4 regions of the Candidatus Nitrospira neomarina genome follow, and region 2 is predicted to be linked to each of the others. Evidence: riboswitches for the same ligand, from Rfam matches in the RefSeq annotation. Region 2 holds a riboswitch; each other region holds the start of a gene.
The links. A riboswitch is a leader RNA that binds a small molecule or an ion and turns the genes downstream of it on or off. The one in region 2 is predicted to bind cyclic di-GMP.
Positions count from the first base shown of each region.

Region 1: it holds a riboswitch for cyclic di-GMP, as region 2 does, so the genes downstream of both, PQG83_RS06880 (sigma-70 family RNA polymerase sigma factor) here and PQG83_RS16135 (FG-GAP-like repeat-containing protein) in region 2, are expected to answer to the same signal.
Region 3: it holds a riboswitch for cyclic di-GMP, as region 2 does, so the genes downstream of both, PQG83_RS09920 (Ig-like domain-containing protein) here and PQG83_RS16135 (FG-GAP-like repeat-containing protein) in region 2, are expected to answer to the same signal.
Region 4: it holds a riboswitch for cyclic di-GMP, as region 2 does, so the genes downstream of both, PQG83_RS20185 (fibronectin type III domain-containing protein) here and PQG83_RS16135 (FG-GAP-like repeat-containing protein) in region 2, are expected to answer to the same signal.

Region 1 is NZ_CP116968.1:1,532,430-1,538,574, forward strand. Features, by position in the region: gene PQG83_RS06870 (tetratricopeptide repeat protein) at 1-261, opposite strand, end outside; gene PQG83_RS06875 (cell wall hydrolase) at 704-1,273, shown strand; gene PQG83_RS06880 (sigma-70 family RNA polymerase sigma factor) at 1,284-2,162, opposite strand; cyclic di-GMP riboswitch class I at 2,248-2,338, opposite strand; gene lptG (LPS export ABC transporter permease LptG) at 2,640-3,728, opposite strand; gene PQG83_RS06890 (LptF/LptG family permease) at 3,757-4,854, opposite strand; gene PQG83_RS06895 (cold shock domain-containing protein) at 5,173-5,394, shown strand; gene PQG83_RS06900 (6-bladed beta-propeller) at 5,666-6,145, shown strand, end outside.
Region 2 is NZ_CP116968.1:3,741,522-3,747,666, forward strand. Features, by position in the region: gene PQG83_RS16130 (Ig-like domain-containing protein) at 1-1,420, shown strand, start outside; cyclic di-GMP riboswitch class I at 1,884-1,960, shown strand; gene PQG83_RS16135 (FG-GAP-like repeat-containing protein) at 2,014-3,702, shown strand; gene PQG83_RS16140 (hypothetical protein) at 3,779-4,570, shown strand; gene PQG83_RS16145 (hypothetical protein) at 5,080-6,145, opposite strand, start outside.
Region 3 is NZ_CP116968.1:2,272,844-2,278,988, reverse strand. Features, by position in the region: gene PQG83_RS09930 (cupin domain-containing protein) at 9-374, opposite strand; gene PQG83_RS09925 (hypothetical protein) at 969-1,226, shown strand; gene PQG83_RS09920 (Ig-like domain-containing protein) at 1,236-4,091, opposite strand; cyclic di-GMP riboswitch class I at 4,159-4,240, opposite strand; gene PQG83_RS09915 (FG-GAP-like repeat-containing protein) at 5,381-6,145, opposite strand, start outside.
Region 4 is NZ_CP116968.1:4,642,885-4,649,029, forward strand. Features, by position in the region: gene PQG83_RS20170 (hypothetical protein) at 358-735, shown strand; gene PQG83_RS20175 (FG-GAP-like repeat-containing protein) at 762-2,648, shown strand; gene PQG83_RS20180 (hypothetical protein) at 2,982-3,236, shown strand; cyclic di-GMP riboswitch class I at 3,875-3,964, shown strand; gene PQG83_RS20185 (fibronectin type III domain-containing protein) at 4,041-4,442, shown strand; gene PQG83_RS20190 (outer membrane beta-barrel protein) at 5,107-6,145, shown strand, end outside.

The DNA of each region.
Region 1 (6,145 bases), 2.2 Mb from region 2:
CTCATAGACATAGGCCAAATAAACGTATGCTTCAACCGAGGGATTGCGGTCAATATTTTCCTGGCAAGCCTCTACTGCTCGACGGTAATCTCCGGCCATCAAAAACACTTTAGCGTGTGCAAGAGATTGCATAGGCAAGACAGGCGTCTGATCTGACTGAGCCCAACCATTGGAAAGCGGTAACGTACCAAGAAGAATTACTCCCACCCCGAGACACATCATCATTTCCCTTCCTCTTTCGCTCAACGACGAAATAGTCATGTTCTCCTCCATCACTAAAATCGCGCAACAAACATCATTCTCGATAGATTCTCTGTTCGTTCTGAAAATTTACGATGATTCACTAGACCCATTTTCAAGATTGTCAGATTTTTAATCAGTACGAGAATCTCGAAATCCCTCTGTTTCCAATCACTATTGCATGATATACGGCTGACCTAATCTTTGATGTCCCGAAACCACGACACAATGCTGGATAAAGGCCCCTTGTTATTTAGAAAAACACAAAAAGTCTACCACCAGACTCATCCCTACAACTCAAGACTCCCATAAACGCCTTCCATTGAACAATCTAAAACGTCAATGGCATGCACTTTGCGAAAGACCGTGTCCAAAAAGCATTTAATTAAACCTGGCTTCTCAATATCTAAACAAAAAATAATGAGGGAAAAATTCTAAACCCATTAAGCATTAAAGGAATAAAATGAAACGAAACCAAACACTGTTATCTTGTGTCCTCATCATTGGTATAGAAACCTTCTCCATATGCTTACTCCCCGTTTCACCAACTCCTGCAAATTCGGCCGATATCGCATTAGTTCTTTCGTCTTCTTCGCCTGTATCACCATTGCCTCCGGAAATGGTCCATTGGCCGGAATCTAGCCACAGCGACGACACCTTAGCGGCCCTCACCATCTATCTGGAAGCCGGCGGTGAAAGTTTTGCTGGAAAGTTAGCTGTCGCGGCCGTCATTCGGAACCGAATGGCTCTCAAATACCATAGCGATGGCACGGTCAAGGGCACGGTTCTTCGGGCCAAACAGTTTGAACCATGGATGGGACGAAATCCAGAAGAAATGGAATTTGATCAAACCAATCGAAACATGAAAGATAGTTTATTAGCCTGGAAGGTTGTACAAGACGGGCGAAAGATGGTGAATGGGGCTGTACTGTTTTATAATCCCCAACTGGTCAAAACTCCCCGGTGGGCTCAGATCAACCGTAAAGTGGCAAAAATTGGCGGACACGAATTTTTTAATAAGCACACCATTTAATCTAGTTTAATTAGTCACGGACCACGGGTGTTTTTCGCAAATTCCTGGGTCGGGGCGCACTGGGTCCCCCATCCTCTATACGTTTCAACTCTATGCGTAGATGTCGAATGGCACCGGAATGCACCCGGCAGACCCCAGATTCGGTCAGACCCATTTGCCGACCAATTTCTTTCATCGTCAATCCCGCATGATAATACGATTGAAGCACCTCTTGCTGGCGTGCCGATAATGTCTGGAGCGCCGCTGACAGGGCCGCTTTCATTTCTGCATCCGCACAGGCCACAAAAGGGTCCAGATGGTTAACGTCCGGCAAAACATCACGAAGGGTGCATTCATCTTCCCCCTGCCCAACCGGCTCATCCAGACTAATTAACCGGGGATCACACCCGCCCACTCCTTCTATCTCCTCAATGGGGACGCCCAACAGTGTGGCCAATTCCTGTGTGGTCGGTGGCACCCCATTTTTCTGAAGATGCTCTTCAACTATTTGTCGCACTTGATCTCGACGAAATCGAACAGACCGAGGAACCCAATCCATAGACCGAATTTCATCTAACATCATGCCACGAATACGATATTCGGCAAATGTGCGAAATTTAATATCACGTGTCGGATCATAGCGCTTCAACGCCGACAACAGCCCCATAGCCCCTGCGCTGGTCAAATCCTCGACATCCAGGGAAAAGGGATTTCTGAATGCCATAATTCCGGCCATCCGACGAATGATCGGGAGAAACTCTAATAAAATCCGGGTAACATATTCCTGATCGAGCTGGCCCTGTGCCTCCGTATGTTCTACTTTTTTCGGACTAACCGAACAGAGGTGAGATGTGTCGGGTTCTTTGATACCAACTGTTGTCTCCGTGGAATGTTGTGCGTCTTCGTCCATATTTTGGCCTTTCCAGGGTGACCAAAAAAAAGCGCCCCTTCCAGGAAAGGGGCGCATGAACGAACGCATGGATCTACCAACACAGTTCGGTAACCAGACGAACCCTGCAACGACAACGTTCTCAGGGTTTCTTGGCTTTGCGCCCTACCCTCACGGATAGTTTGCCCTTGTCACCTGTTGAATTCGTTAGTCGATAATTACAACCTCATGTAAGTGATGGTTTTTTGAAATTTTCCGATTAACTGTCTGTCTTGGATCTTCGGATTCTCCCCTACTCTTCGACCTCTATCTCTTTGGAAATGTTATCGGATCCGAGTCAAGGGGAATTAAGAAAATCCCTTGCGTGTTTATGAAAAAACTACGCAAATTCATATATTGCACAGTATCAAAAACCAATACGAATGGTGATCAGGAACAGATGGTCAAAATCTCATTCACACAATCCCTCCAGTGCCCTTCATGACAATCGCGGATCCTTCATTTCAGCCTCAAAAACAGATTTATTCCTATGATCAAAAACATGACTGTGGCAATCCAACCGCCAATGATCGGTAATACCGCTCCATTTCGTCCTAAGACAATGCCTACTGAATGCGCCGCCCAGAAAAAAAATCCAATTGCCAGAGTTTGCCCAAGCCCTTTAGCTATTCCAACCTCACGCACACCACTTCCGCGCAGACTCACCGAGATCCCTAACAGTATCATCACCAGAGGAACCAGAGAGTACGCAATTCGAGACCAATAATCAGTTAAAAAACGATGAGGACTATGGCCATCTTCTATTAACCTTTGAATATAGTCATGCAATTGATACAAGGACATATGCTCTGGAGACTGAGCCAGCCAATTCTGAAAATCATCAGGCGTGAGAGAGAGAGGCAACGTCTGCCGTGGGATAACATTCACTTGCAGGCGTTCTTTAGCCTGAAATGTTCGCTCAATCGCATGCTCCATTATCCATTCTTCATCGACAAACGTTGCCCATTCTCCTTTAAGAATCCTTTTGAGACTGAAGCGATCATCGAGGGTGTATTGGTGGATACCATTCAAACGAAACCCATCTTCTGTCACGGAATCAATTCGCATAAGGTGATTGCGTCCCACCCGAAGCCATAAACGTTCCGGAGTTAGTAAGAGGGGCTCTGGTTTATTTTGGATTAAAACCGATTGAACAAATTCAGCTTTAATATTGGCCAAAGGAATCAACACGGACGTCAAACTCAGACCCACCACACTCACAAACCCGCCAAAGACAAAAAAAGGAATGGCAATTTGATAAAAACTTAATCCACAACTTCGCATCGCCGTGATTTCACGAGTCCGATTAAGCCCACAAATTGTCAAAATTGATGCCATTAGAGCCGCTAGCGGGGCTAAGAGAAAAGCAATTTCGGGAATTCGATAGACAAAAAAGCTTAAAATAACGCTTAGGTCTGCATCATATTTCAAAAATTTTCTCAATTTTTCAAAAAAATCCACGACCAGATAAATCGTCAGCACGGTTACAAGACACATTAAGAAGACGCGACTAAATTTCCCAAATACATACCAAGAAATTTTTTTCATGATCTAACTTGCTTGAGAGAATGCTGGGTCATTGTTTTCCAGCTTGAAATAGAAGGAACCCTGTGAAGAAGGCCAGGATAATGTTGGGCATCCACGCACCGAAAAACGGAGAAATCACCAAAGTCGTCACGAGAAACTCTCCCAATACATTTAATAAATAAAATCCGATAACCACGAGAACCCCAATCGCAAACCCTCCAGCTTTCCCGGACCGCTTCGACACAATCCCCACCGGGACGCCCAATAACCCCAGCACAAAGGTGGCGACCGGAAAGGCGGTGTCTTTATGAAACTCTACTAATCGACGAAGGGCTCCTGCGTCCGTTCCACCTGATTCCTCCAATTGCTGAGTGAGGTTGTGGTAGGTTTTCCGTTTTGTCTTATCTTTCACGGAGGAAAAAGGCGAAGAAAGCCAAAAATCATAGGTATCAAAGATAACCCGATGAAAATTATTGGCATCTTTGGGGATTTGATGAATTGCCCCCTTAAACAATCGAATGCCAAACTGCTGACGTTCGCTTTGTTTCAACATGTGAAAATTCTCCGCCACAATTATTAAGGGTTGCTCCGGATTGCGTTGGTCCGAAATGAAGATCCCCTTATCGCCAGAAGCATTCTCCGAGTGTGGCACATACACCATGAGTCCGGGGATTGGTTCATTAAACACTCCCGAATCAACCGCAAGAGTCAACTCATCTTCGATGACGCTCAAAGCCAAAGTCTTCAAAGACACATTGGCCCAGGGCTGGCCCCATTGAGAAAGATATACCGTCAAGAGGAATACAATGCCGGAAAAAACCACCACAGGAAGGTTGATTCGCCAGAAACTGACCCCCGCAGCTCGAATAGCAATGACCTCATTGTCAAACGATAGACGATTAAAGGCCGAAATTGAGGCAATTAAGCAGGCAATTGGTAAGGTTAGGACTAAAAAAGAAGGAAGCAAATGCAGCACAATTGACCCCAAGGCCGCCAAACTGATTCCCCGGGATACCACTAAATCCACCAACCGTAGCATTTCCTTGGTAAAAATGATGAAACACAACCCGGTCAGGCTGGTCAAAAATGGGGGAAGCAACTCAAAAAAAATGTACCGATCGAAAAGTCTGATCAAGGTCTTGGACAATTCAAATAAGTGGAAAGTGATGATATATGTTGGCTGATTAGCAGGGCCGCTTTACTCATTTTCAATCAAATATCCGAAATAATTAGCTTATAGGCGGTTATAGGAGAATAGTAGGGAATGAATTTCCTCCTGTCATTTATTGACAGATTCTGTAAACTGTGCTACATCCTCTTCGTTTTTGTAATGGGTAAAGAAGTGAGAAGAATATTACGCCGTGAAGCCGAGAGAGGAATGGACTCCTTTTTCGGCTTTTCTTTTTAAATACGCACAACTTTTTTGAAATATATATCCACAAGTACTCTAATGGGGAGGGCCATCATGAGAAGTAAGGGAACCGTAAAATGGTTTAATGATCGAAAAGGTTTTGGCTTCATTCAAGTTGAAGGTGGACAGGATGTGTTTGTCCATTATTCCGCACTTCAAGAAGACGGCTTTAAATCTTTAAAAGAGGGGGAATCGGTAGAATTTGACTTGGTAGAAGGAGCAAAGGGTCCACAGGCTGCCAACGTCACAAAATCAGGAATTGGCCAACCATCTTAAAGTGGTAAATCTCTGTCGCATTCTCGCCATTATTTGCTGATGACGAAAGGGTGAATTTTTTGGGACATTAGATCTCAACTTTTCTTCAACGGAATAATCTGGAATTCCTCGTCTTTGACTTGTTGTCAAAGAAGTCTAAGAGGTAAATAGCCTGCTGGGACTTTCCTTGACTTCCCTCTTTTTCTCCTGGTAGACTTTGCCGTAAGTAGTTGAATTTATTGCATAAATTACAAATTTTACACAACTGCCTCATCAGTTTCAGGGGAACAGCATGACAAAACTTTTCGATGTTTTATTTTATGGAAATCCGCTCTATCGAAAGATTGTGACCGTAGAAAGTGGAGTGGAGGACTGGGGAGCAGGGCAAAACGAGGATGCCAATATTCCACAGGCACCAGCAAACCTACGCGCTAACCCTGATCACACGCGAATTACCCTGACTTGGGATCCTGTCCCGGAAGCCCTCTATTACAATGTTTACTTCATGACCACCAAAGGCGTTCAAATTAAGCCCAACGAACTAACCAGGCCAGTCGCAGGCCAAGAGGATTTCATCCCAAAAGTTGGGATAACCAAAGAAAAAGCCAATTGCATTGAAGGAGCGATCTCTCCTTACGAACATAACGACCTAGCCAATAACTTTTGTTATCACTATGCAATTTCTGTGGTCACGGAAGAGGGTGAAAGTCTCTTATCCGAAGAGATAATGTCCATTCCTTCGCCCTACCTCCCCGTGATGCAAATCGGGTGT
Region 2 (6,145 bases):
GACCGCGATTGCCCGCGATGCGGCGGGCAATACCACAAGCTCAGCTCCGGTTACCGGAACCGTCGCCAATCCAATTACGCCACCAACACCTATTTCCACAAACAATCCAACTACAAGCCCATTAGCTATAACCAACCTGACCGTCGCTAGTGGGGCAGCGTATGGGGTGTCCGCCTCCGGCCTTCGCGCCGGAGGGACGGTGTATCGCGATCGCGCCTATACATTTACCACGGTTCCTACGAGTGTGCAGGGCGCGGCCTATATCCAAACGGCCAATAATGATAAAGCGGCCACAACGGCGGCCTTCCTGCGCTTTACGGTAAATCAACCGGTGTCCGTCACGGTGGCCTATGACGTGCGGCTGACTCCGAAACCGTCGTGGTTGAGCAGCTTTACCGATACGGGCAAGAATCTGGTGACCTCAGATACGACCCTCCACCTCCATGCTCGAGCCTTTCCAGCCGGGACGATCACGCTCGGCGGCAATGCCGGCGGGGGGAGTGGCAGTATGTATTCCGTCATCGTTCAACCCTCAGCACCTGGTACCACCACTGTTGCCAATCCAACTACGTCTTCATTGACCATATCGAACCTGACCGTTGCCAGTGGCGCAGCGTATGGCGTGTCCGCCGCCGGCCTTCGCGCCGGGGGGACGGTGTACCGCGATCGCGCCTATACATTTACCACGGTTCCCACGAGTGTGCAGGGTGCGGCCTATATCCAAACGGCCAATAATGATAAAGCGGCCACAACGGCGGCCTTCCTGCGCTTTACGGTGAATCAACCGGTGTCCGTCACGGTCGCCTACGACGTGCGGCTGACTCCGAAACCGTCGTGGTTGAGCAGCTTTACCGATACGGGCAAGAATCTGGTGACCTCGGATACGACCCTTCACCTCTTTGCTCGGCCCTTTCCGGCTGGGACGATCACGCTCGGGGGCAATGCCAGTGGGAAGGGCGGCAGCATGTATTCCGTCATTGTTCAACCCTCGTTCCCGTTAACTATTTCCAACCTGATCGTTGCCAATGGGGCAGCGTATGGCGTGTCCGCCGCCGGCCTTCGCGCCGGGGGGACGGTGTACCGCGATCGCGCCTATACATTTACCACGGTCCCTACGAGTGTGCAGGGTGCGGCCTATATCCAAACGGCCAATAATGATAAAGCGGCCACAACGGCGGCCTTCCTGCGCTTTACGGTGAATCAACCGGTGTCCGTCACGGTGGCCTATGACGTGCGGCTGACTCCGAAACCGTCGTGGTTGAGCGCCTTTACCGATACGGGCAAGAATCTGGTGACCTCGGATACGACTCTCCGCCTCTATGCTCGAGCCTTTCCCGCCGGGACGATCACGCTCGGCGGCAATGCCGGCGTGGGGAGCGGCAGTATGTATTCCGTCATCGTCCAACCTCTGGTCCAATGATGTTGTGTTGGAAGAATTCGATTCATCAATTGAGCTTTGTGCCCCGATTGTCCGCACTTATCCGAGGCCGAAGGCCATGATCCAAAATTTGAATCCGAGGTGGGTCCTGTGAAGGGGATGAGATGCCGTCTGGGTTTTCGTTGAAGGAATGCTTCGCCAACGGATCTTTGCGTGTTCCAAACCAGAGGGCCTCGTCCAACAAAGTTCGAGCCTTCACGCCTTGCGCACGTCTCGAGGATGTGGACGAAGACCCGTCAAACGGGCCGTGCAAGAACAATCATGATTGGACGGCAAGTGCCAGAAGAATTCTCCAACCTCCCCTGCCTGGGTCATGCCTAAAGGCTTTTGGGGATCCACCGATAAAGCCCGTGATGTCAAGAAAGTCCGTGTCTTCTCACATTCAAGAGCGAGTTTGGATCATTCGAACGAAGATGGCATAACACAGCGTAAACGAGTGGCCTCTTTCCGATAAAGGCAAACCCATTGTGAAGTGGGGACGCAAAGCCACGGGTCAGAATTTCTGATAGCCGGGTTACCGAAGAAAGGGAACGTGCGGGACTGGGGCCTCTGTTTGTGTGCGAAGGAGGTATCCCATGTCCGATGTTCGTGCGGGAAGTCGTCTCAAAAGGTGTCTAGCGTGGTGTCTACTTGGCAGTTGCCTTCTTTTTCTCCCGCCGGGGGCACAAGCCGCCACCAGTGATTCGGCCACTCTCCAATGGACCGCCAATCAAGAGGCCAATTTAGCGGGGTATCGGATCTATCGAGGAACCAACCCCGGGGTCTATGGGGTTCCCACGACGGTCGGGAAGATCACGACCTATCAATATACCCAATTACTCACGGACAAAACGCACTATTTTACGGTTACCGCGTTCGATGCCTCGGGCAATGAAAGTCTTCCCTCTCCCGAGGTGAAAAAATATATCGCCCCGTCCTCCCCCTCTTCCGGTACTTCTAGTCCGCCGCCGTCCTCCTCACTCAGCATATCGAACCTGACCGTTGCCAGTGGCGCAACGTATATGGTGTCCGCGGCCGGCCTCCAAGCCGGGGGGACGGTGTATCGCGACCGCGCCTACACATTTACCACGGTCCCTACGAGTGTGCAGGGCGCGGCCTATATCCAAACGGCCAATAATGATAAAGCGGCCACAACGGCGGCCTTCCTCCGCTTTACGGTGAATCAACCGGTGTCTGTCACGGTGGCCTATGACGTGCGGCTGACTCCGAAACCGTCGTGGTTGAGCAGCTTTACCGATACGGGCAAGAATCTGGTGACCTCGGATACGACTCTCCGCCTCTATGCTCGGGCCTTTCCGGCCGGGACGATCACGCTCGGGGGCAACGCCAGCGGGGGGGGCGGCAGCATGTATTCCGTCATCGTTCAACCAGCGGAGGGCCCCGCTCCCGATATCACGCCTCCCACTACTAATGTGCTTTGGCGCAATGCGAGTAGCGGTGAAGTCGCTGTTTGGCGGATGAATGGGCTGACTATTACATCGGTCGGTTTCCCTGGAAGTACTTCTACGGAATGGAAGATTAAGCAGGTGGGAGATATGAATGGTGATGGTGAGGGCGACATCCTTTGGCAGAACACCATAAGTGGAATGGTGGGTATTTGGCTTATGAAGGAGGGGACCATACAATCGTTCGGCTTTCTTGGGGGTGTTTCAGCCGAATGGGTGGTTAAGGGGATCGGTGATATCAATGGGGATGGCAAAGGGGATGTGATCTGGCGCAATTCGGATAGTGGAATGGTGACCGTCTGGTTTATGGATGGGCTGTCGATTCGCTCTGTGGGATTTCTTGGGGGCACTCCAACAGTGTGGAAAATAGAGCAAGTGGGTGATATCAATGGCGATGGGAGGGCCGACCTTGTTTGGCAGAATCGGACGAATGGCACAGTGGCGGTCTGGTTAATGAATGGGTTGGCCATTACGTCGGTGGGATTTCCCGCAAGCACTTCGCTGGAATGGGAAATTCAACTTCTCGGAGATGTCAATGGGGACAGTAAACGGGATGTGATCTGGCGCAATAAAAAAACTGGAATGGTGTCGGTGTGGCTGATGAACGGGGCGATGACACCCTTGACAGGTTTTATAGGAGGCATTCCCCTCGAATGGGAAATTAGGCAGGTGAGTGATGCGGATGGAGATGGTAAGGGAGATGTAATCTTACAAAATCGGACAAATGGCAAGGTGGCGGTGTGGCTGATGGATGGTTTGAAAATCGGTTCGGTGGGGTTTCCGGGCAGTACCCCGGTAAACTGGGAAATCCAAAAATAAGATGAGTGGTTACAACATCTCAAATCGGGTCGGATTTCAAAAAGTGATTGGCCTGGGTTACGCGCAGGGATGAGCGATGACATATCGGATTCAACGAAAGCTAAGGAGCGGACGCCACTTCATCATGGTGTGTGGCGGAGCACTCCTGGGCATCAGTCTATGCGGACTGCCGGATTGGGCGTTGGCCTTTGATCGGCAGATTCCGCTCCATGTCGATTCCGGACGATTGACCGGTCAGTTGCACCAGGTATCACTGCGCACAGTCCTTGCTCACTTGCATAAAGAATTGGGCCTGGATTATGTGGCACCGGATGCAGAATTGGAGAAAGTCATTTCTGTGAGGTTACAGAATGAACCTTTGCCCAGGGCACTCTCCAAGATCCTGGTTCAGTGGGACTATGCTTTTACATTGAATGCGGCTGGAAAAATCACCACACTCCATGTGATGGCTAAGGTGTCACCAGAAGTATCCCTATCAGATAAAAAAGTTAGAGGCCGGGGACGGGAACCTTCCGGGCAAAAGATTAGTGCAGTCCCAAAAAACGGGTTAGCAGGCCATGGTTTAGATAGGGAGCGTGAAAATCAGATGAATAAGAATGTGTCCAGATCTGAACGGCCATCTCATGGGAAGCGAAGGTCCGGTGGACAGTTGTTCGCCATAAGGAATGCTCCTATGGAGATTCGTCCACCTGCACATGGGGCATCCATGCCAATTTCCCCAGCCAATAGTAGAGACATGCCGATAACTCCGGCGGGAAGTAGTGAGCGCGCGATGAAGATCATTCCTCCGACGGCGTATCCTCCAATGAATATTCAACCCGTGTCGAAGCATAGGCAACAAGAAATGCTTCTTCCCCTGAGCCCATAAAGTCGAACCAATATCTCTCCCCTCCGTCTTGCCACTTATTGGCAGGACAGGCTCCTCTAAATTTTCAAGGAGGAAGAACAGAACTATTACGCAAGCGTATTTAGCAGTGAGCTTGGTATATTCAGGGAATGATTCTTACTAATTAGTGCGGACCTTTTCTGTTGAAAGATTCGTATGGCTAACGGCAGAGCCTGATTTCTGCTTATGCCATGCCGACATTCTGACCTTGAGTAGGGGTCGTGTTGTTCTGGGTATACCCCATTTCCCTTTGCCTATTCTCCCCTTTTGAATGAAGTCTTTTTTCAGAGAAGTCTTAAAAATTCGGAAAATGGTCCGTTTACCTCCTTCTCAGTATTCTCAGGTTGTTCAATCAGGAGTAGTCCTGCTGGATGGGCCATTCTGAACACGCCATCTTTTGATTCTGCGTTGGATTTAAAATACGTTGTGCCTCTGCCACTGGAAAGTCATGGAAAAAGTTGTTTTGGAGGAAAGAGGGAGATTCTGAGCACTCACGGAATGATGCTCACGAGTAACATGGCAGATGTCTGGTTGGATTGTGTTTGAGAATAAGAGGTGTTCATTTGCTGGTTGTGTGCGATTTTGAGACTGAGGGTTTGTTGCCGATGGTTCAGATGCAAGTAGTCCCTAACGTCTTTTTTGAATAACAGCGAAATGTCATAGATTTGAGGGTTTGATGGGGTATTAGTGCGTTGCTTGAGAACATATTGTCCGAGAATGGAAACATGCAAGGAGTCATCTACAGCAAGATAGGCGTACCCGAGTTTAGCCGCAAGGGTGTCAGTACGAAGCGCATCAAATCGATTCAGGTCCCTGGCGAATTCAACTCCGGGATTAAACGTCGAAGTTGGGGAAACCCGGAAATTTGAGCCAAGCCTGGCAAAGAAGCGATCGTTTACCATAGTCCCACGGGATTTGACTCGCCGAGTATATCCCCACTGGGGGGTGAGATCTACCGGTTCTAATAAATTCAAAGTGCCCCTCATCTTGGTTCCGATTTCTTCCTCTGATTCATTCTCCACAAAATCATTTTGAGACGTTTTATAGTATGAGGACCAATTGCCTTTACCCGCTCCGTATAGGAACGACAGATTTGCCGAAATGGATTCTGTGGAAATGGCATCGGAGAGAGGCCCCTCGGGTCGAGTGAAGATGTCTGTCTGTTGCCGGGCATATCCAAGGGATAGGCTGGGCCAATTGGGAGCGGCCAAGAGCAATGAAAATTTTTGCTGGGTAGCGATGGTCTGGGCACGGGCAAGATCCCCTTCCACATTACTGGTGAACCGGCTGAGTTCAATCTTGGGAGTAACGAGGGGAAGATTCCATTCCCACATTAGTCCTCCTCCTACCCGATCATTGGGTGTCGTAAATGAAGTGTTTCCGGCTTCCAGCCCAGAGAAGCCATACTGGGCCTGGTACTTCATACTGGCTGTGGTCCCTTTAAGGACGATTTGAGCACCCATGCGGTTGGTCAAGGGCGTTGCGGAATTTTCCGTGACAAAGGGATCCCGATACACCATCTGGACTCCAGCGGACAGGGCTTCATGAAAAAGAGGA
Region 3 (6,145 bases), 1.5 Mb from region 2:
AACCTGTTTCAATCCGGATCGCGATGCACGGTCTCCGGGGAAAAGGCCTGGGTACACACCGCGATATACTCAGCTCCCTCAGGGCCCGGGGTGCTGTATCGCACCCATTCATTGCGAAAGGCGATGACCGCCTGACCGGCATTTACCTCAATCACCCCTTCTTTCGTTTCCACCCGCAATTGACCTGACAGGACCAGAGTATATTCATCGAACTCCGGCGTCTGGCCGGGCTCTTCCCATCCGGAAGGACTGTGCATCCGCGCAATGCTGATCTGATCTGTGCCGGAATTGACCCGTCCGATAAATTCATCGATGAGTTTGGGTTTATTCCCTGCAGGTTTAATTCTTGTGGGTTGCTCGATCAGTTTAGCCATCCTGTTTCATTGACCTCCTCTTTGTGTATTGAAGCGCATCAGCCGGGGACTTCCCCTTGTCAAATTTTATCCCCGGCCTACTGGCCCGGCATTGTTCTCATTTTTGTTGCACGCTTGATTGGTTGATATCGTACTTGCCATTAATTTTTCCATAGGCCGAACGAAACTCCTGTAACCAGGACGAACCAATCAAATGATAGGTCGCGCGGGGTTGAGGAAAACAATGTACAGTCGTTGGATTTCTTTATCCAATGGGTTGAAATTGTAAAATTTTTAAACATTGAATATGGCATTTCTCAGGAAAAACTTTTGAAGCCATTTTACACGTCATAACAAAACAGTCCAATAAATACCAAATTAAGAATAGCCTCAGATACCATCTGGCAGCAAGGAAGAGGTGGATTCAAGTTTGAAGTGCCACGCCTTCTGTAGGATGATTTGTGGCTTTGTAGAAATGGTGCGGTATCATGAATAAGATCCTAGCCTTGTCTGTCAAAATTAATCTACACGCTATTTATTTCACGAACAAATTGTAGTCTGATTGCACCGAGACTTTCAGAGGGGTTGTGCGAACCATCTCCCAACAAACTATTTATGTCAGTGCTTATCGGGTTTGCCAAACTGGCGGGGAGGAGTTTCAGTATTGATGGCGGGACGGGCAATGCCGATATGGGGGTCGAATGTGTTCCATGCATATCCTTGGAAGTTGTATTAGGACCAAGGGGTCTGTTGGATATCCGTGTGCCGCGTGGGAGTGCGGCACGAATGATTATTCCGGACAGTGGGTTTCTATTAACAGCTAGCCGGGATGGCCAACGAGACCATCCCAGGTCGGCGTTCTTGTGTTTTTAACCTTCGTGCCTACCGAATTTCCCAGTCTGTGGAAGCGGCACCGGGAAAGCCTACGGAAGTCCTGGTTAGGCCGTCCATCAGCCATACCGCCACCGCGCCGCTCGTCTCATTGCGCCAAATGATATCCGCGCGTCCGTCCGCATCCACATCACCTACTTGCACAATCTGCCACGTTGAGGCTACACCGTCCAGTGAGCCGGTGGAGGAGGGAGGCGCCGTCCCGTTCATCAACCATACGGCCGTGCTGCCATTCGTGTGCCGCCAAATAAGGTCCGCCTTGCCGTCACCGTTCAGATCCCCGACTCCGTGAATGTCCCAAGCCGTCGAGGCGCTGCCGGGAAAGCCTACGGAAGTCCTGGTCAGGCCGTCCATTAGCCATACCGCCATTTTGTCGCTTTTGCTATGTCGCCAGACGAGGTCCGCCTTGCCGTCCCCATTCAAATCCCCCACTCCCGCGATCTCCCAGGCTAAGCCCACACCGCCCAGTGAGCCGGTGGAAGAAGGAGGCGCCGTCCCATTCATCAACCATACCGCGGTGCTGCCATTCGCGTGCCGCCAAATAAGGTCTGCTTTGCCGTCACCGTTTAGATCCCCGACTCCGTGAATGTCCCAAGCCGTCGAGGCGGTGCCGGGATAGCCTGTGGAGGCTATGTTCACGCCGTCCATAAGCCACACGGCCACCGCACCGCTCGTGCTATGGTGCCAGACGACATCTGCTTTGCCGTCTCCGTTTAGATCCCCCACTCCCTTCAGGTCCCATTCCGTAGGCAACTGGCCAAGAAATCCCGAGTCGGCAACGCTTGTGCCATTGAGCAGCCACCCAGCCACGTGCCCGGTTTTCGTATTCCGCCAAACCAGGTCGGCCTTGCCGTCCCCATTCAGATCGTGATTTTGGGGTGAGGGTGGAGTGCTGGTATTGCTCACCGTGACCGTGACGGCTGTGGCGGTTTTCGTATTGCCCGCGGCATCGCGGGCAATGGCCGTGAGAGTGTACGAGCCATTCGGGACGGTGGTGGTATTCCAGCTGGTGCTGTAGGGATTGGTCGTATCTTCGGTCCCGAGGTTGGCGCCCTGGAGGCGGAATTGCACGCCCGCGACGCCGACATTGTCGCTGGCGCTGGCACTGACTGTCACCGTGCCGGAGACGGTGCCCGCGCTTGGGGCCGTCAGCGTGACCGTCGGGGCGGTCGTATCTGCCGGCGTATTGCTCACCGTGACCGTGACGGCTGCGGCGGTTTTCGAATTGCCCGCGGCATCGCGGGCAATGGCCGTGAGAGTGTACGAGCCATTCGGGACGGTGGTGGTATTCCAGCTGGTGCTGTAGGGATTGGTCGTATCTTCGGTCCCGAGGTTGGCGCCCTGGAGGCGGAATTGCACGCCCGCGACGCCGACATTGTCGCTGGCGCTGGCACTGACTGTCACCGTGCCGGAGACGGTGCCCGCGCTTGGGGCCGTCAGCGTGACCGTCGGGGCGGTCGTATCTGCCGGCGTATTGCTCACCGTGACCGTGACGGCTGCGGCGGTTTTCGAATTGCCCGCGGCATCGCGGGCAATGGCCGTGAGAGTGTACGAGCCATTCGGGACGGTGGTGGTATTCCAGCTGGTGCTGTAGGGACTGGTCGTATCTTCGGTCCCGAGGTTGGCGCCCTGGAGGCGGAATTGTACGCCCGCGACGCCGACATTGTCGCTGGCGCTGGCGCTGACCGTCACCGTGCCGGAGACGGTGCCCCCACTGGGAGCCGTCACCGTGACCGTCGGGGGCGTGGTGTCCGCTATGGAGCCACCCTCTGATTTGACGAGAACGGAATACATGCTGTAGGCACTACCGGCATTGCCCCCGAGGGTAATGGTGCCAGCGGGGAAGGACCGCACAAACAGGCGGTGGGTAGTATCCGAGGTCACCAGATTCGCGCCGGTATCCGTAAAGGTGCTCAACCACGATGGTTTTTGGATGAGACGCACGTCATGGGCGACAGACACCGACACAGGTTGATTGACCGTAAAGCTCAGAAAGGAGGCATTGGTCGCCCCTTTGTCCGCATTGGCGGTTTGGATATACGCGGCTCCCTGCACGTTAGTGGGAACCGTCGTAAAGGTATAATTGCGGTCAATATAGACGGTGCCCCCAGCTTGGAGGCTTGTTCCAACCACGTATGGTTGTTCACTGGCGACGGTCAGATTGGAAATAGTGAGTCCTGAGGAGGGTGGTGGCGTGCTGGTATTGCTCACCGTGACCGTGACGGGTGCGGCGGTTTTCGTATTGCCCGCGGCATCGCGGGCGATCGCGGTGAGGGTGTAGGCGCCATTCGGCACGGTGGTGGTATTCCAGCTGGTGCTGTAGGGATTGGTCGTATCTTCGGCGCCGAGGTTGGCGCCCTGGAGCCGGAATTGGACGCCGGTGACGCCGACATTGTCGCTGGCGCTGGCGCTGACCGTCACCGTGCCGGAGACGGTGCCCCCACTGGGAGCCGTCAGCGTGACCGTCGGGGCGGTCGAATCTGCGGGCGGTGTACTTGTGGGTATAGTAATTGTTGCTTCTGTCGAGGGAGTGCTTTCATTTCCTGCTGTATCAAAGGCGGTCGCAATAAATCCATAGGTTGTGCCTCCACTGAGCCCGGAAACGATGGTTGAGGGGGAGGATGGATTATTGGGAAATCCTGAAAATACGGGTTGTCCAAAATTTTGAGAAGATAACGTCCGTTTGTAAATTTTATATCCTGCTAAATCCGATTCGGTATTTGCATTCCAGGTTAGTTGGATAGAGGAGGCCGAATACGCGGGGCTAACGAACAACCCGAAGAGGAGAAGCGCAAGGTGTGCCGTATGCGCGATTACGAAACCCAAGGTGGTGGTTGGTCGGATCATACTCTTCTCCTTGTCGTATTCGGATCGAAGTCCGCATTTTCTCCTCCCCCTATGGATTAGGTCTTCCTTCGGTAGCCGGACGATCAGGCGATACTACCTGACTCCTGGCATTGCGGCCCTACTTCACAGTAGGTGTGCCCTTTCGGGAAGAGGATTGTTTGAACTAATGGGTGGTCAAAGTCTGTATCCCTTCATTTTTGATTTTTTCGCACCTCTAAACGGTCTGGCGAACATTTCGGAGAAGTAAGGAAAAACTTTAGAGAGAATTAGGATGACGAGGCGATTGGTCAGAAATTTTAGAAGAGCAAACACGAGAAATTATAAAAACCGAACAAAAAGGCCATCGAAATAATGAAATACTTGAACGCATTTTTTTTGGAAATTCCATCCGTTCATTCTAAAAAAATATATATCATTAGGGTTCTCTGCGAATTGAAAATCGATTGAAACTTTCAATTCGGTCAAAATGTGATCATTTCAATGCTTTCTCTACCATTGGGAAGATGTAGGAGATGAAGGGACGTGAAGTGTAAATAAGAAACTTGGAGCGGCTGGTTCTTTGGCATTTTGAGGAATGCCCGCCTGCTGTGGAATATGTGACTTCGAGCAATCCAATGGGTGAAGGTTTCCCCTTACACCTTATGAAGGGGAATGCTAATGGTTGCAGTTAGCGATGAAGCAAGGAAAACGACTAATGGTTCCATGAAGTGGTTTCAGGCTGTTAACTATGCGGATTGATTGGTTGGCAACAATTCTGTGGGCTGATCCGAATACCCCTACAAACATTTTGGGAATCAAGGTAACCATTTTCGGGGTCGTGGGAAGGGGGAAGAAGATCTCTCCCTATTCACGGGAAAGCCTATCCTCGGTAGGGGATTTCTGCCGACAGCAAGCAGGAATAACCTGTTTGACGGGAGATGGGCTCCTGATTATTCATGCCATAGCTGCTGTGAGGAAAAGAGATTTCTTCTAATGCTTGAAAACACCCCTTGCCACAACAAGGGTAGGATGATGAAGTCAAAATTTATGGGGAAGGCGATATTGGGGAGAAAATTTCCCCTAGAGAGGGGTTTATTCCTGGTGGAGAACCGGATAGGAAGCATGTTGTTGGTGAAGGAGATTGACGTGAGGTTTAGTCCGTTCGACAGTTTTCTTTCCATTGCCAGTGGTTGGAGTCGATGATTTATCCCCTTTCCCCTTTTTAGTACTTATTCTGAGGAGTCCATTCGCTGGGATAGTCCACAAGCCCAATCCAGATAAGCGTTTTTGTGTTTTTCTACAATCCTGTTTTACTGAATTTTCCAGTCTGTGGAAGCGGCACCCGGAAAGCCGGTCGAGGTGATGGTCACCCCGTTCATTAGCCATACCGCCACTGCGCCATTGGTGTTGTTGCGCCAGATGACGTCAGCCTTGCCATCCCCATTCACATCGTGAGCTCCTGCTATCTGCCATGCAACCGACACCGCCCCCGGGAAGGCGGAAAGGGCAATCCTCGTCCCATTCATGACCCATATGGCGGTGTTGCCGTCAGTGTGGTTGCGCCAGACCAGATCGGCTTGGCCATCGCCATTGACATCTCCGACGGCCTGAATGGTCCAAGTCGTCGGGGCGCTCCCGGGGAAGCCGGTGGAGGTGATGGTTAGGCCGTTCATTAGCCATACGGCCACCGTGCTGCTGGTGCTATGACGCCAAAGGACATCCGCTTTGCCATCCCCATTCACATCGCCTACTCCCGCGATCTGCCACTCTAAGGGGACACCTGCAGGGAATCCCGTTGCAACAATCGTCGTCCCATTCATGAGCCAAATTGCGGTGTGGCCATCAAGGGTGTTGCGCCAGACGAGGTCGGCTTTGCCATCGCCGTTGATATCCCCAACACCCTGAATGGCCCAAGCCGTCGACGCGCTGCCGGGAAAGCCCGTGGAGGTGATGGTTAGGCCGTTCATTAGCCATACGGCCACCGCACCGCTGGTGTTATGTCGCAAGATGATGTCGGCTTTGTCGTCCCCATTCAGATCGTCCACTCCACTTAAGGCCCATTCAGTGGACAACTG
Region 4 (6,145 bases), 900 kb from region 2:
TTGAACTTACCTCCCCCTAATGAAATCAAGAGAATTCCAATTTGCCGAATCCCTTGCTTTAGGACACAATTCGTGGCATCCACAAGCCTCGCACACATACTTTCTATGGAGTGGTTGGCATTCTTGAGATATACTAATTTCCCTCGCTCATGCATCTTATGCATATCTCCACACAACGTGTGGGGAAAATGGCATACATTTTCAATGAAACATCATGTTTTTTCTTCTTTAGTTGTCATGGACCAAAGGGAATAGTAGATTGAATGAAAATCGCAGGCAAAATAGCTTTTTTGATCGGCTTCCCGCCGAATTCTCTCTCAGAGAGAGTACATAGAACTGTTGAAAGGAGGAAATACAATGAAAATTATGATGCCGGTATCTGTCATGCTTTGGATAATGCTGATTAGTGCCCCACTCCTGAAAGCAGAGGTGATTGTTGAAATATCTGGCGGAGAAGAGGAAGGGATGTCTCTTAAACATCGCCAGGGAAACCCTCGACCTGGTAAAGCCCCAATGCGGATCGAAGAGCCGGATGGGACGCTACGACCTCTTGATTCTGGCTCGATACCCGAGAGTCGTATGAGTACGGAGGGCTTACGGGATGTTCCGGATGCGGGGGGAGGAACAATGGTGAATATTGAGGGCCGGTTTCAGTCAATTCTGAAGGTGCCTGACGGAGCGGACCATGCGATTCATCATCATGAACCTGGGGACCGAGAGCCTTTGAAACCCTGAAGATTATTGGAAGACTCTTTTCATCCATGAATTATTCTAAAGTCACCAGACTGGGAGGCCCCTCTCCTTCTCAGTTACCGATGCCCTTCGGCCTTTGCGTGTCTGGATTTCTGGTCGTTTTATTCTTTGGCTGCTTTGGACCTTTGACCGAGACCTTCGGTGCCACCATTATTATTGTGAATAAAGATGGTCCCGGGGAAGGATTTAACGATCCTGCGCCTTTTACGCCAGTGGGTGGAAATACGGCCACCACTCTTGGGGAGGCACGGTTGAAAGCATTTGAGTATGCGGCAAATATTTTAGCGCAGGTGCTGGTGAGCACGGTGGGCATTCGAGTCGATGCTCGAATTGATTCTTTAGGAACAGGAATACTGGGATCGGCTGGCCCTAATACTGTCCATCGGAATTTTCCCAATGCTCCTGTGGCGAATACCTGGTATGTCCAATCTCTTGCCAATAAGCTTGCAGAACAGGATCTGGATCTTACGACCAGTGATATAAGTGCCACCTTCAGTGCAAATTTCACGAATTGGTATTTTGGGCTGGATGCCAATCCCCCATCTGGACAATTTGATTTTGTGACCGTGGTACTTCATGAAATTATTCATGGCCTTGGATTTTTGTCACTCGTTGATGTGCAAACCGGAGAGAAATTCTTAGGAACCAATGATGTATTTATGGGTTGGTTGGAGCTTCATGGAGCCAGTCCGGCCAATTACCCCGTCATGACCGATAGCCAAAGGCAATTTGCGAATGTGGCGAACCCGGATCTTCATTTTGTCGGTGTCAATCTTCAAGGCGGCTCCGGGACCCTGACAGCCGGACGAACGGATACTCATGTTCAGATGTACGCTCCAAACCCGGCTCAATTAGGTTCATCGGTGTCTCATTTCACGAACACGATTAAGCCTGATCAGCTTATGGAGCCCGGAATAGCTTCCGGAAGGGCGATTCATGATCTCGGGTTAGCTCAACCTCTGTTGCAAGATTTAGGATGGATATTTGAGGCTGGCGTGAGTTTCCCAACTCGGAATGATGTTAATGGTGACGAGAGGGCAGACCTCGTGTGGCGCAACACGAGCACGTGGGCTCTCGCGATTTGGTTGATGAACGGTTTTACGATTGCTTCCTCCGGTTCATTAGGCGTGGTGTCGTCAAAGTGGCAGGTTGCCGGTACTGGAGATGTCAATGAGGATGGGAAAGCAGATGTTATCTGGCGTCACAGCGATACAGGAACGGTCGCGGTGTGGCTGATGAATGGTCTCACGGTCATGTCGGTGGGCTTTCCGGGTAGTGTCTCTATGGATTGGCAAATCGCGAGTGTAGGTGATGTCAACGGCGACGGGAGGGCGGACCTCGTTTGGCGCAACACGAGTAGTGGGGAAGTGACGATTTGGTTAATGAACGGTTCCACGATTGCTTCTTCCGGCCATTTGGGCGCCGTACCGTTGGAGTGGCAAATAGTGGGAACGGGAGATATGAATGCCGATGGAAAAGCGGATCTTATATGGCGGAATAACCTTACCGGCGTAGTGGAAGTGTGGCTAATGCAAGGGCTCACGGTCCTGTCAATAGGTTTCACCGGAGGGGTCTCCACGGATTGGCAAATTGCAGGGGTGGGTGATGTGAATGATGACGGGATGGGGGATTTTGTTTGGCGGAAAACGAGTAACGGGGAGGTTGCAATTTGGTTGATGAATGGGGTGACTCTCAGTTCGCCGGGATTTTTTGGCGTGGTGCCTCAGGGGTGGGAGATTGCTGACACCAGTGATATCAATGGGGATGGGCGGGCAGATATAATTTGGCGTAACAATCAGACGGGTACGGTGGCGGTGTGGATGATGAATGGGCTCACTATCATGTCGGTTGGCTTTCCGGGCAGTACCTCACTCAATTGGGAAATCCAACATTAAGCAAAGTTAAAAAAAATCTACAACCTTGTGTTTCACCCCACATACCGAAATGTGTCTAAATGGTTGTTTTCTGATACCAGCGAGTTGAAGTGCGAAACGCATGTGAGTGCATTTGGCGGGAGTCTAAAAGCTGGATTGGGATCAAGAGCACCGGTCGTTGTCTTAGTTGTCACGCTGGTGCTGGAATTTGCCTTTTCCTAATGGAAAGTTATTGTTTCCGGGTGCATTCCTTTTAAGCGGTCAAAATATTTCGAGCCATTTGTTGAGATTAGTCCAATTGGGAGGGCATGATTTGGTAATGACAAACATTTTCCCTTATATGTGAGCATGGATATGCTAACGGCCAATGTGAAATGGTGGTGGGCCGCTATGCTTGCGGGCAGCATCTTACTTGCGGTACCTGGGCATTCCGAGATTGGGGCCATCTTAGGCGATGTGGTTGGGCATTTTTTTTCTGCCCTGATCTTAGCCATTGTGCCGATTCTGGGATATCGTCTGTTCTATGAACGGATTGGTGAAAAAGAAATCACATATATCTTTGGTGCCGCTTGGATCTATCTTGTGTTTTCGCAAATGGTTGGATGGTAAGAAACTAACTTTATTGCACTGAGTTTAGTCATTCCCAAGCTTTTTTAAGGATTATCGGCATACCCTCGACAAAAAATAGAAAAGAGGAATATAAGGCGTTTGAAAATTCATCGATGCGGTAGATTGCGAGCCCCCTCCGGTTCAATGCTTGATGTCACTTCTAATCACAATGATGCGTTATCAGTGATCCCTGCAATCTCTTTGAGAGCATTTATCTCGCACGCAAACTTGATTTTGATTACATCACGGGGGAACATAAACAGACCTGTAGATATTAGTAATCATCACGCACGTATTGGCCTCCTGAGCAGAGAAATTTGGGTTACTTTACTGATTCCTTAGGGACCAACTCATGTGAGGCCGATTTTCCTGGCGAGAGGGCTTTGGGAAATCGCCCGGGTTCCCTGTGCTTCAGGTGTAGGTTCATCAGATTAGAGGTTCGTTAACACATTGCGTCTGTATAATCATAAGATTGATTCATGAACCATAGGATTCATTTTTCTACAATTATTTTTGTTTTATTGTGATTAAGGTTTGGCAGGCTTCATGAATTCTTGAGAAATTTGAAGTTTTCTTTCCCAGGATTCAAGGATCTGACAAAGATTCCGATGAAACATCCAGAACTAAAAACGGTTGTATCCTGAAAAAAGCAAACCATCTGAAAGGGTGGGACGCAAAGCTATGGGCCTACGTCTCGGAGTTTGAGATAAGGTTGCCAGGTTGCCAGGCAAGCCACAGAGTCTCCTTGATCATGAGCGGAGTGGCTTCGCTCGGCATGACTCACATGCATAAAGGAGATCTCGTATGTTACACAATCAAGGTTTCTCTCGAATAACCTTTCCCCGAACCCATTCCTTTCCATTTGCATTGAGTGCATTATGGACCGTTGTTGTGTTTCTCTGTCTTTTTTCCTCCAATGCACTGGCGGGAGAAGTCACCCTAGCCTGGAATCCTCCTTCCGCAGAATATGGTGGATTCATTGTCGCCTACGGAACTTCAAGCGGCAGTTATACGGAGACTCAAGATGTCGGAGCTCAGGCCATGTATACGGTGACAAGCCTGAATCCCGGTCAAACCTATTATTTTGCGGTAAAAGCTTACGACCGGGCTCGTAAAATTGAAAGCCCGTTTTCGAACCAGGTGAGTGTTACCTTGCCTATCGGTAATGCGCGCCCTGCCCCTCCTAAGGATGTAAAGGTTTATTGAAATTTGTTTTCTGGGAAAAATGATTACAGATAGATTGTATTTGGATGGGGTGCATCAACGGAAATATCGTAAGCGGTTTTCACACGGGACTTGTGAAGCTGGCTCCGTGATACTGAAGTTTCCCTACCTCTAAGAAAATTTGCAGAACGAGGCTGTTCCGCGAATGTCCTGTTTATCAGGAATTCTTCTCCGGCATTCGTTAAACAATGAATATGAGGACAGGGTCAATGACCTGAAATCTCATGAATATTTTGCGATTTTCTCAAGTCTCACTCCGTCGAGATTTTTGTAAATGTTCTCAAGAAATTTACATGAAGTCCTACATTATCCCTGTATTTAAAACTGAAATCTTCCCGGTAGAGTGTTATGTGTTTCCCCCACCTTTGATCGACTTTATCCTGTAATTTTGGTATTCATCCCCATCTAGAAAAACGGTCTACGAAAAAAACCCTTATACTTCACTTCTACTAAGGTAGAAGGACTGTTTCTAGTGCGGGTTCCTATGGTAAGGTCCACCCCTTGTCAGGGAACTCACCTTGCAATTGACTTAACAGGTTGATGAGGGCACCATAATCTTAGAGTTCGTCATGCCCAAAACTATAGAGCGTTCTTCTGACTCCACCCCCCGCACTTCCATCGAATTGAAAGTAATAAGGTAACTGTAATGATTAATTCCGTATGGCGAAAAACAAGAGCGGTGCGTCTTTCCCCATTTGGCACACTCAGTGAGCGGAAATGGCCGATTGCTCTTATTCTGACTGTTCTCGTTGCCTGTGAGGTATTGTCCCCCGTCGAGGGACAGGCTCAATCTTTTTCTGATATGGGACTGTTTTATTTTACCGGGTCTCACCAGCCTATTCAGAATCGGGGGGGGCTTTTTCGTGAATATATGACGGGAAATGGTTTAGGGGATGGTATCAAAGCCGGTCCGGTCCTACTCCGTCCGTTTTTAGGTGCATCGGAAGTGTATACCGACAATGTCTTTAAGAGAGACACAAATACGAAAAGTGACTTTCTTACGACCATCGCGCCTGGAATTCAGGCGTTCATGCCGTTTGCCGGAGGTAAGCATTCAGTCCTTCTTGACTATCGTGCTGCCCAATTTCTCTACGCAAAATTTACCGAAAATAATGCCCTGGCCCAAGATGCTCTTGGACACGTCAGTTTGAATTATCCGGGTGGTTTAGCCATAGACTTGCAGGGAGGCCATTTAGAAGGGTTTGACCCGAGAGGATCGGAAGTGGATACCCAACAAAGGGATATTACCAAATGGAATGTGAATCAGTTTTTAGGCCAGATTGAATTCACGGGACAAAAGGCTGGTATCCGTCTTCGCACAAATTTTGATGATGTAAATTACACCAACAATGGGCAGGCTGCCTCGCGTGACCGGAGCCGTGCTAGTGCCAATCTGAGCGTGTCTGTCGCTGTAACCCACTCAACCCGCGCCCTCGTCGGCGTTCGAATAGTCAACAATGATTATAATACGAATAAGCAACAGAATAGTTTCGGTTACGGGGCATATACCGGCTTCAGCCTGGCACCTACCCGCCAACTCTCAGGGGAATTCAATATCGGGTACCAGGTTTTAAATTTTGACCACGCGCTCATCGATGAAGACTCAGCCCGTGGCCAGGCCCTCCTTGCAAGGGGGTTAAGCCTAGGATCGGAGCAGCAGACCTTCTTTTATATGCGAGGAAACC